3 regions of the Rhodococcus sp. PAMC28707 genome follow, and region 1 is predicted to be linked to each of the others. Evidence: riboswitches for the same ligand, from Rfam matches in the RefSeq annotation. Region 1 holds a riboswitch; each other region holds the start of a gene.
The links. A riboswitch is a leader RNA that binds a small molecule or an ion and turns the genes downstream of it on or off. The one in region 1 is predicted to bind cobalamin.

Region 1 (3,277 bases):
CTTCGGTGAGGTCGACTTCACCGCTGGCATGGATCATCCGCACGACGACCTGCGCGACGTCAGGGGCGAACGCCGAAAGATCCGCCTCGGCTCGAATGGTCGCGAAGGACTGTCGATAGATCTCCGCACCGTCGCGGATGTAGTCGTACATGGAGTTCACGATAGGTCAGAACGGAGACCCCTCATGACACCCGGTATCCGGCGCCGGTGGCGACGACGTCCACGATCTCGCCTTTCGGCCTGCCGCATCGACGCTCGCATCCTGACCAATGTTCGCGTTGGTCAGCAAGATTCCGGCCGGCAGCCACGGCGTCACGTAGATCCCCCCGCACGTCTGCATTCGACTTCTCGCACCCAGGTGAGCCGGTACAGGCGCTGAGGTTCACCCAAGGTGAGTCGGCATCGAAGATCAGGCCCATCGGGGCCAGTACTCGAACCACCTGTTCGGCAGCGCCCTCGTCGAGATCGCACACGACGATCCCGCGCCACGGCGTGACGACGAGCGGCTTGTCGATTGCAGCGAGAAACTCGGCGAGACGTGCGTCGAGGACGCCGAGCGCAAGGACTCCGCCCAGCGCGACGAGTCCGTCGGCCTGCGACAGCCACCCGATCGGGGGTGTATCGGACGGTCGAGTGGCCAGTGGGCCCGTGATTGTCGGGTCGTATCCGGATGAATCGAGGCCCAGCGTTGCGAGAACTCTTGCGGGTCCGTCGGCGAGCTCGGCCAGTCGCCACTCCGTTCCCCGCAACGAGACGAATATTCGGGCGGTGTCCACCAGCACATCGACGACGCTGTCGCGTTCGACCCGGACACCCGTATCAGCGCCACCGAGGATCAAGGCGAACAACTCGGGCGAGAGCGCTTGGACACCGAAGTCCGGGTCCAGAGCGGTGACATCGCCTCGGCCGTCGTCGAGGGCGAACAGTGTCCGGCCGGGAAGATCCACCAGCTCGGCACGGGCGCACAGGCCTCGGTCGAGTGCGGTGATCAAGGTTCGGACATCGGTGACACCATTCACCCGACCAGTCAAGGGCGAGGCAAGTATGTTGCGCACACGCTCGTGTGACGGGGAGGGCAACATACCGGCATTCGCAAGCCGTCGAGCCAGCTCGGTGCTGTCCCGAACCCCGCGGAATTGAATGTTGCCGCGGGATGTCAGCTGCATAGACCCGTTGCCGAGATCGCCAGCAGCCTCTGCGAGAACCTGCATGTGGGAAGGGTCGACCATTCCGCCGGGCAGCCGCACCCTGGCCAGCGCGCCATCGGCTGCTTGGTGCAAGGTCAGTGCACCTGGGCAGCGGTCGGGGGTTGTTCTCGGGTCGCTCGACATCACCTGTCCAGGCTACAAGTGCATCCTGTCGGGGTTTCCCGATGTAACGAGCCGGAGGGTTTCTTCGGTAGCATCCCCTTCGAACGGCTTCGGCCGAGAGGAAGCCGGTGTAACTCCGGCGCGGTCGCGCCACTGTGAAAGCCAGACCCTCTCCCGTGAGCCCACACGCAAGACGAATGCGGGGCGCGAAAACCCCGAGGAGGGCAGTAACCGTGATCCTGCTTCTGTCCACATCGGACACCGACCTGCTCAGCGCGCGTGCCAGCGGCGCCGACTATCGGTGGGGAAATCCTTCGCGCCTGCTCGCCGACGATGTTGCCGGGCTGGCTGAGGGCATTGATTTGATCGTGCTCCGGATCTTGGGGTCGAAGCGGTCCTGGGAGGAGGGCGTCGATGCGGTACTCGCCTCCGGCGTGCCGGTGGTCGTTCTCGGTGGGGAGCAGGCGCCGGACGCCGAGTTGATGGAGTTGTCGACCGTCCCCGGCAACGTCGCAGCTCAAGCCCACAATTACCTGGCAGAAGGTGGCCCGGAGAATCTTGCCGAACTCTTCGGCTTCCTGTCCGACACCGTTCTGCTCACCGGTCACGGGTTTTCTGCGCCCGTCCACACACCTACGTGGGGAGTGTTGGAGTCTTCGGTGACACCCGCCGATGCCGGCGGACCGACCATCGCGATCCTCTACTACCGAGCGCAGCATTTGGCCGGAAACACGGCATACATCGAAGCTCTTGCCGCGGCCGTCGAGGCGAAGGGTGGGAAGGCGCTTCCGCTCTTCTGCGCGTCGTTGCGCGCCGCAGACCCGGAACTACTGGGCGCTTTGAAGTCGGCCGACGCGATGATCGTGACTGTGTTGGCCGCGGGCGGAACCAAGCCTGCAGGCGCGTCGGCAGGCGGCGATGACGAAGCATGGGACGTGACCGAACTAGCCGCGCTGGACGTTCCCATCCTGCAGGGGCTTTGCTTGACCAGCAGTCGGGCTACCTGGGATGCGAACGACGACGGCATGTCGCCGCTCGACGTTGCGACTCAAGTTGCAGTTCCCGAATTCGACGGCCGACTCATCACGGTTCCGTTTTCGTTCAAAGAGATCGACGGCGATGGCCTGACCACCTACGTCCCCGATCACGAACGTGCTGCGCGGGTAGCTGGAATCGCGGTGCGTCATGCACGACTTCGCTACATTCCTACGTCGGAGCGCAGGATTGCCCTGATGTTCTCGGCGTACCCGACCAAACATGCTCGCATCGGAAATGCCGTCGGCCTCGATACGCCGGCAAGCGCGATTTCGCTCATGACCGAGATGCGCACCGCGGGATACGATCTCGGACCAGAGGACGGACCCGACGCCGTTCCGGGCTTGGCCGCCCGCGATGGCGACGCACTCATCCACGCACTTATCGCGCGCGGTGGACAAGACCCGGATTGGCTCACCGACGCACAGCTCGAGGGCAATCCGATCCGCATCTCGGCCGCGCGGTACCGGTCTTGGTTCGCCGAGCTCCCGGAGGACCTGACGTCCGCCGTCGAGAAGCATTGGGGACCGGCTCCCGGTGATCTGTACGTCGATCGCTCGAGCGATCCCGAAGGCGAGATCGTCATCGCGGCAATGCAGTTCGGCAACGTCGTCATCATGGTTCAACCGCCCCGCGGATTCGGCGAGCGACCCGTCGCGATCTATCACGATCCCGATCTACCTCCCAGTCATCACTATCTCGCGGCGTATCGCTGGATCCAGGCGTCGATTCAGGACGGCGGCTTCGGTGCCGATGCGATGGTCCACCTCGGAAAGCATGGCAACCTCGAGTGGCTACCAGGTAAGACGCTCGGGATGTCCGCTTCGTGCGGCACCGATGCCGCACTCGGCGACCTGCCGCTGATCTACCCATTCCTCGTCAACGATCCGGGCGAGGGGACGCAGGCCAAGCGTCGTGCCCACGCCACTCTG
Region 2 (3,277 bases), 1.3 Mb from region 1:
ACACCGAGATCGAATCCGACGTCATTGAGATCGTCGAGGACTTCCATGTGGGAGCGGGCGGCCTCGATCGACGTCACATCGGCGTCGAGTGCGACGATCGCATCGATCACCTCGCCGAACTCCGAGTAGCACAGGTGCGTATGGATCTGCGTGGAATCCGCTACCCCTGACGTCGACAGCTTGAATGCACGCACAGCCCATTCCAGGTAGGCCTTCTTGTCCTCTGTGCGCAAGGGGAGCAGTTCGCGTAGGGCAGGTTCGTCTACCTGGACGATCGCGATTCCTGCCGTTTGCAGGTCGACGGTCTCGTCGCGGATGGCCAGTGCGACCTGATCTGCGGTGTCGGCCAGCGGTTGATCGTCGCGAACGAACGACCACGCGAGGATCGTCACAGGTCCGGTCAGCATGCCCTTGACCGGCTTGTCCGTCAGTGATTGAGCAAAGGCGATCCAGTCGACGGTCATTGCGCCGGCCCGGCTCACATCACCGAACAGGATGGGCGGACGCACGCAACGAGAACCGTAGGACTGAACCCAGCCATTGGCCGTGGCCGCGAAGCCATGCAGTTGCTCCGCGAAGTACTGCACCATGTCGTTGCGCTCCGGCTCGCCGTGCACGAGAACATCGAGGCCCAACTTCTCCTGCAGTGCAATGACATCGGCGATCTCTGCTTGCATGCGACGCACGTACTCGGCGTCGTCGATCTCGCCCTTGCGCAATTCGGCCCTGGCGAGACGGATCTGGGTTGTCTGCGGGTACGAACCGATCGTCGTCGTCGGGAGCGACGGGAGATCGAGCCGAGCCGCTTGGGCCACCCGACGCTCGGCAGCGGGACTGCGATCGACTGCCACACCACCCTCGAGTCGGGCGCGAACTGCACTGTCGTGCACTCGGGGGTCGGTGCGACGGGATTCCGCAGCGACCCGTGCAGAGGTGAGTGCGGTTGCAACGCAATCGGTTCCCTCGCGAAGTGCACGTGCGAGCACGGTCACCTCCTCGACTTTTTCTGCGCCGAACGCCAGCCACGAGCGCAGTGGATCCACGATCTGCGTCTCGGAGTCGAGCGTGTACGGGACATGAAGTAGCGAGCAGGAACTCGATACGGCGAGCGCGCCAGCACTGCCCAACAGGCTCGCCAGCGTGGCCAGGGCCTGGTCCAGATCGGTCCGCCAGACATTGCGGCCGTCGACGATGCCTGCCACGAGAAGCTTGCTCGCCAGAGCGGGCACCGCTGCGACCTGCTCGACGGTTCCCGGGGTGGTGAGATCGACCGACAAACCCTCGATACCGGTCGAGGCGAGTACGGGCAACGCGTCACCGAGGTACCCGAAGTACGACGCCACCAGTATTGCCGGCCGTCTCTCGACGGCGCTGAGGTAGTCGTAGGCGCGTCCGGCGGCGGCGAGTTCGGCTTCGGTTCGATCCGCGACGAGAGCCGGTTCGTCGATCTGGACCCATTCGGCACCCGCGTCGGACAGCTGTGTCAACAGATCGGCGTACAGCGGGAGGATTTCGTCGAGACGGTCCAGCAGCGGAGCATCACCGCCGACCGATTTCGAGAGCAGCAGGAACGTAACCGGGCCGACGATCACCGGACGGGCCGGAATACCCAGTGCGCGAGCCTCGTTCAGCTCGCCGAGAATCTTTTCCGGGTGGAGTGCGAACGTTGTGCTCGCTGCAATCTCGGGTACGAGGTAGTGATAGTTGGTGTCGAACCACTTGGTCATTTCCAAGGGCTGCACGGTGTCGTTGCCACGCGCGGCGACGAAATACCGATCGAGATCGTCCTCGATGGCGCTTACCCGTTCGGGCAGCGCGCCGAGTAGGACTGCGGTGTCGAGCACCTGGTCGTAATAGGAGAAGGTGTTGATCGGCACGGAGTCGAGCCCTGCGGCCTTCAGTGAAAGCCAGTCGTTCTCGCGTAGCTGCTTGGCGACGGCACCGAGTGCGGCGGCATCGCTCTTTCCGGCCCAGTAGGACTCGACAGCCTTCTTCAGTTCGCGCTTCGGGCCGATTCGGGGGGAACCGAGAACTGTCGCAGTGAATTCGAATGTCACTTCGTGTGTCTCCAGATACATGGCGTGATGGGTGGAACACCACCGTGCGCGCGAGTACGCCTGAGCCCAAGACGAGAGTTCAGGTCTACTCGCCCACTCCACGGGGCGGTGAACCGCTACGCACGGCGTGCGCAGCACAGAAGGCAGGTATTCGGACTCGCAGGCGCGCGATCTCGACAAACCCTCGAGAAAAGCTCCTAGTGGCCGTCGCTTCCCAGAGAGGCTTCTCCAGTGCTTGATAGACGGCGGTCGTTCCTGCATACCGCTGCGGGACAATCCCGGATTCTCACCGGGTTCCCTCTTGCGTCGCCGTTGCGGACTTCGGGGCTCCTCTTGGCCGCGGGCGAACCGACTGCAAGCACGAGCATAGGCGCTCGGTCGCCTCTGGAGAAAGGGCTGCTACTCTCGACCCCATGAAGCGCACGTATTTTTGGTTTAGCAGGCCGGCCCCGGGTGGGTCAGCCAGCGACACCATGCGCTGACACCCCACCCCACGAGCCGGAATCGGACCGGCTCGAAGTGCGCGTGGATTCACCGTGAACGAGTCGGTCTGGGAACAGGACCTTCCTCCATGACAACCGACATCGACACCATCGACCCAGCTCTGCACGATTCTGCTCTGGACGAGCGACGGACGATCAGTATCAGTCCGCTTCTGTCTCCTCGGACCGTTCGGCGTGAGCATGCGGCGGACGACGCAGTGGCCGCCGTAGTACGGCGCGGCCGCGACGGCGTCGTCGACATCCTCGACGGACGTGATGACAGGCTGATCGTCGTCGTCGGACCGTGCTCGGTGCACGACACCACCGCGGCGATGGACTACGCCCGGAGATTGGCCGCGAAGGCGACCGAACTCGATGATCGCCTGCACATCGTCATGCGCGTGTATTTCGAGAAGCCGCGGACCACTCTCGGCTGGAAAGGCCTGATCAACGACCCGCATCTCGACGGCAGCTTCGACATCAACGAAGGCCTCCGTGTGGGCCGCCAGTTGCTAGTCGACATCTCGAGTCTCGGTCTTCCGGTCGGATGCGAATTCCTCGACCCCATCACCCCTCAGTACATTGCGGACCTGGTCAGCTACGGTGCCATCGGCGCACGAACCGCAGCCAGTCAGGTGCACCGGCAGCTGTGCAGCGCCTTGTCGATGCCCGTCGGAATCAAGAATTCGACCGAGGGTGATGTTCAGGTTGCCGTCGACGGAACCCGGGCGGCGGCGT
Region 3 (3,277 bases), 2.1 Mb from region 1:
CAGCAGATACGGATCGGCAAGCGGGTTACGTGTGACGGCCTGTGCGACACCGCCCGCGATAGCAAGCGAGGCACCGACGACCGCTGCAGTCAACGACCGCGGAAGTCTGGAGTCGAGGACGATCACTGCGCGGGCCTCGGTCCACCAGGATTCGAACGTTCCCGGCATCACCTTGTGCATCACGATCGCCCAGACGTCACCGACGGGAATCCGTACCGACCCGAACGATGCTGCCGCTGCGATTGCAGCCAGAAGACCGACGATCAGCAGTGCAAGAATTACGCCGAGCGGAAAGCGTGAGCGTCGAGTCGACGTGGATTCGGAAGGCGCAGTGCGGGTTTCGACGGCGGTGGCCATCAGTCCTGGAACCGGTCCGGGTGCAGTGCGCGTGCGATGGTGTCCACGCTCGTCACCAGTCGCGGGCTCTCGAAGAAGTCGTCGAGCGGTACGACGATGAAGTTGTCGCGTTGGACGGCAGGCGTCGTCGCCATGATCGGTTGACTTTTCAGGAAGTCGATCTTGCCCTGCGCGGAGGTATCGCCGTAGTCGAGGACGACGATCGCCTGTGGTGCGCGTTCGCCGATGATCTCCCACGTCGTGTCCAGGTAGGGCCGCTCGCCTTCGGGGAAGATGTTTTCCGCCCCGGCGTAGTCAGCGATGACCTGCCCGACGCCGACGCCCCCGATGGTCGAGGGAACGTCTTCACCGGAGTCGTAGAAGAACGTCGGGGTCGGAGCCACGCCGGTCAATTTCTCGCTTACTGCATCAAGCCCCGACACGACGCCGTCGGTGACGTCTTTCGCTGCGTCCTCGGTTCCCAGGATTTCACCGAGTTGGGTGTAGTCCTTCTCGAGCATCCCGATGTCGGGGAATCCCGATCCGCAATACTCGGAGAACAGGAACGTCGCGACGCCGACGTCGGTGAACGATTCCCGGGAGCGGCCCTTCTTGTCGTTGAAGGCACTTCGCATGCCGCCCACGACGAGGTCCGGGTCGAGATCGAGGATCTGTTCTTTCGTCGGGTATTCGTCGGCGAGGCCGGTGATTCGTTCGAATGCAGCTGCCGTCTCCGCAGTCGGGGTGGCGTTCTGATAGCCCATCCCGACGATCCGATCCGCGGCACCCATCTCGATGAGCACCTCGGTGACGTGGTCGTTCATGGAAATGATGCGTTGCGGAGGGGCATCGAACTGCTGGGCGAGGCCGCAATTGGAAATGGTGACCGGCTCGTCGAACGCCGCCGCGGCCGAGGTGGCGTCTATCGAGTCGCCACGCGAACAGCCCGCGAAGAGCAACGCGGCTGCAGAACCGACCGCGACAATTCGGACGATGGAGGGAGTAGATGGTGACATATGAACCTCACTTGGAGCTCAGAGCCACGAAATTGAGAGTCGACGCGCAGCAAAATCAACCACGCGCAGGACTGCCGATTCGTAGACCACGACGAATAGGTGTCGCACACACAGCCGCTGGGTAATCGGACTTGCCATCTCCACGAGAGGAGACAGCCCACCGTTGCGGGTCAGCGCCGGATTTCGACCGGCTTCCCCCTACGACTGGCTTGCTAAGTGCTTCGTCCAGCAGTATGCACGAGAGGCTTCGGCAGCGGTCGAGCGCGCCTACCGAGGCCCACACATTCCGTCAGCTGATACGTCGTGACCGAACCGCGGGTGCCGAAGAATGCGGCAGCAATCTGCTGATGTCCTCCGGCAGCAAAATTTCGACGGTCGCCGACGCGTCGAACCGGTAGGGCTGGGTCATGACCACACCGGACAGCTGCTTGCGTAGACGCGACATTTCCGCCCTGACGGTGATCGCCCTTCCGCCGTCTCCGAAGAGATCCGCCGCCATCTGTGCCGCGGTCCGCCCCTCCCGATGGACTGCCAGCAGGTAGAGAATCTCTGCGTGACGCGGCGTCGGCTCGTGTGTCCATTCCCCGACCTCGCTACGGATCTGTACCCGCGTGTGCTGCGGATGGCGTAGATCGATACGGACCGTGGTGGCACCGGCGGTCTCGGAGATGGATGCCCTCTCCGCCACCCCGGTCGGCCGGACGAGCCATCCACCGGGCAAGGGCTCGACGTCACACACACCGAGCGTCGGCATCCAGAATCTCCCCGTGGCCAGATCCTCGGGCAACAGAACTCGAGTGCGCAACGCGACGGACGAGGTGGCCGCTACCCACCCGTTGGCGTCGACCGCCAATGCGGGGGAATGTAACCGAGCGAGCATGGGGGCCGCGACCGAGCGCAGCAGATCCAAATTCTGCCGATGATGCTCGCGCAGTTGGGATTCAGCAAGACGGGCAATGGCATCCACAAGCGCGAGCGTGGTCGGATGCACGCTACTCGCAGGCCCACTGACATCGACCGCGCCGATCACCTGACCGGTCCGCGGGTCCTTGATCGGCGCACCCGCACACGTCCATGGATGATGGCTTCGCACATAGTGTTCGGCGGAAAAAATCTGTACTGCTCGGCGCGAAACCAACGCAGTTCCGATCGCATTGGTACCCACCGAGTCCTCGGCCCAGCTGGCACCCTCGACGAACCCGAGTCCGTCGGCGCGATCGAGCACTGCCGTAGATCCACTGCGCCACAACACCCGCCCGTGACGGTCGGCCACAACGAGAATGTTGTTTCCGTCCTGAACGACCGATTCCAGCCCTCGAGCCAGATCGTCGAGTACGTCGATCAGACCCGAATCACGACGGCTCAGCTCGAGATCGGAGATGTCTACAAGTGAGGGTGAGATGGATTTTTGTTCGGGATCGATACCGAGAGTCTGCAACCGCCGCCACGAATCACCGATCACCTCGCGCGGCCGGGCGGGACCCTTGCCGCCTGCCATCGTCGCGTCGTAGACGGCCGTCAGTATCCGCGCGTAGCGGCGTGGATCCTCACCTGCCGCCAGCGCAGGCTCGGGACCTGTCGACTGAGTCATTGCCGACAATTGTGCGCCAGCTCACATAGAAGTGCAGAGGTGGGGTCAGTTCGCTCGCGTCGAGGGCGCCTTGCGGGCACTGCGGGGCGCTCCGCGTTTGGGGAACAGAGTGCGCGAAACCTCACGAGCGGCGTCCACGACCAAAGGTGCCACTCGCTCGAGTTGTGCGTTCCGCGTCTCTCCACACAGCGCGATACCACCGGCCGGGCCTTCGTAACCACGAATCGCAGACCCCACGCATGAGATCCCACGGACCGCCTCTTCGAGACCGAACGCCAGCCCCTGGCGCTGACGAATGCGGTTCAACTCCAGATGGAGGACCGCCCGCTCGGTG

Region 2: another riboswitch for cobalamin. It lies ahead of metE (5-methyltetrahydropteroyltriglutamate--homocysteine S-methyltransferase); the one in region 1 lies ahead of cobN (cobaltochelatase subunit CobN).
Region 3: another riboswitch for cobalamin. It lies ahead of E5720_RS12225 (ABC transporter substrate-binding protein); the one in region 1 lies ahead of cobN (cobaltochelatase subunit CobN).

Annotation. Positions count from the first base shown of each region.
Region 1 is NZ_CP039253.1:24,922-28,198, reverse strand. It holds gene E5720_RS00085 (precorrin-8X methylmutase) at 1-151, opposite strand, end outside; gene cobG (precorrin-3B synthase) at 183-1,331, opposite strand; cobalamin riboswitch at 1,371-1,497, shown strand; gene cobN (cobaltochelatase subunit CobN) at 1,544-3,277, shown strand, end outside.
Region 2 is NZ_CP039253.1:1,348,730-1,352,006, reverse strand. It holds gene metE (5-methyltetrahydropteroyltriglutamate--homocysteine S-methyltransferase) at 1-2,057, opposite strand, end outside; cobalamin riboswitch at 2,182-2,395, opposite strand; gene E5720_RS06105 (3-deoxy-7-phosphoheptulonate synthase) at 2,629-3,277, shown strand, end outside.
Region 3 is NZ_CP039253.1:2,700,607-2,703,883, reverse strand. It holds gene E5720_RS12230 (iron ABC transporter permease) at 1-357, opposite strand, end outside; gene E5720_RS12225 (ABC transporter substrate-binding protein) at 357-1,352, opposite strand; cobalamin riboswitch at 1,451-1,600, opposite strand; gene E5720_RS12220 (GAF domain-containing protein) at 1,642-2,943, opposite strand; gene E5720_RS12215 (IclR family transcriptional regulator) at 2,989-3,277, opposite strand, start outside.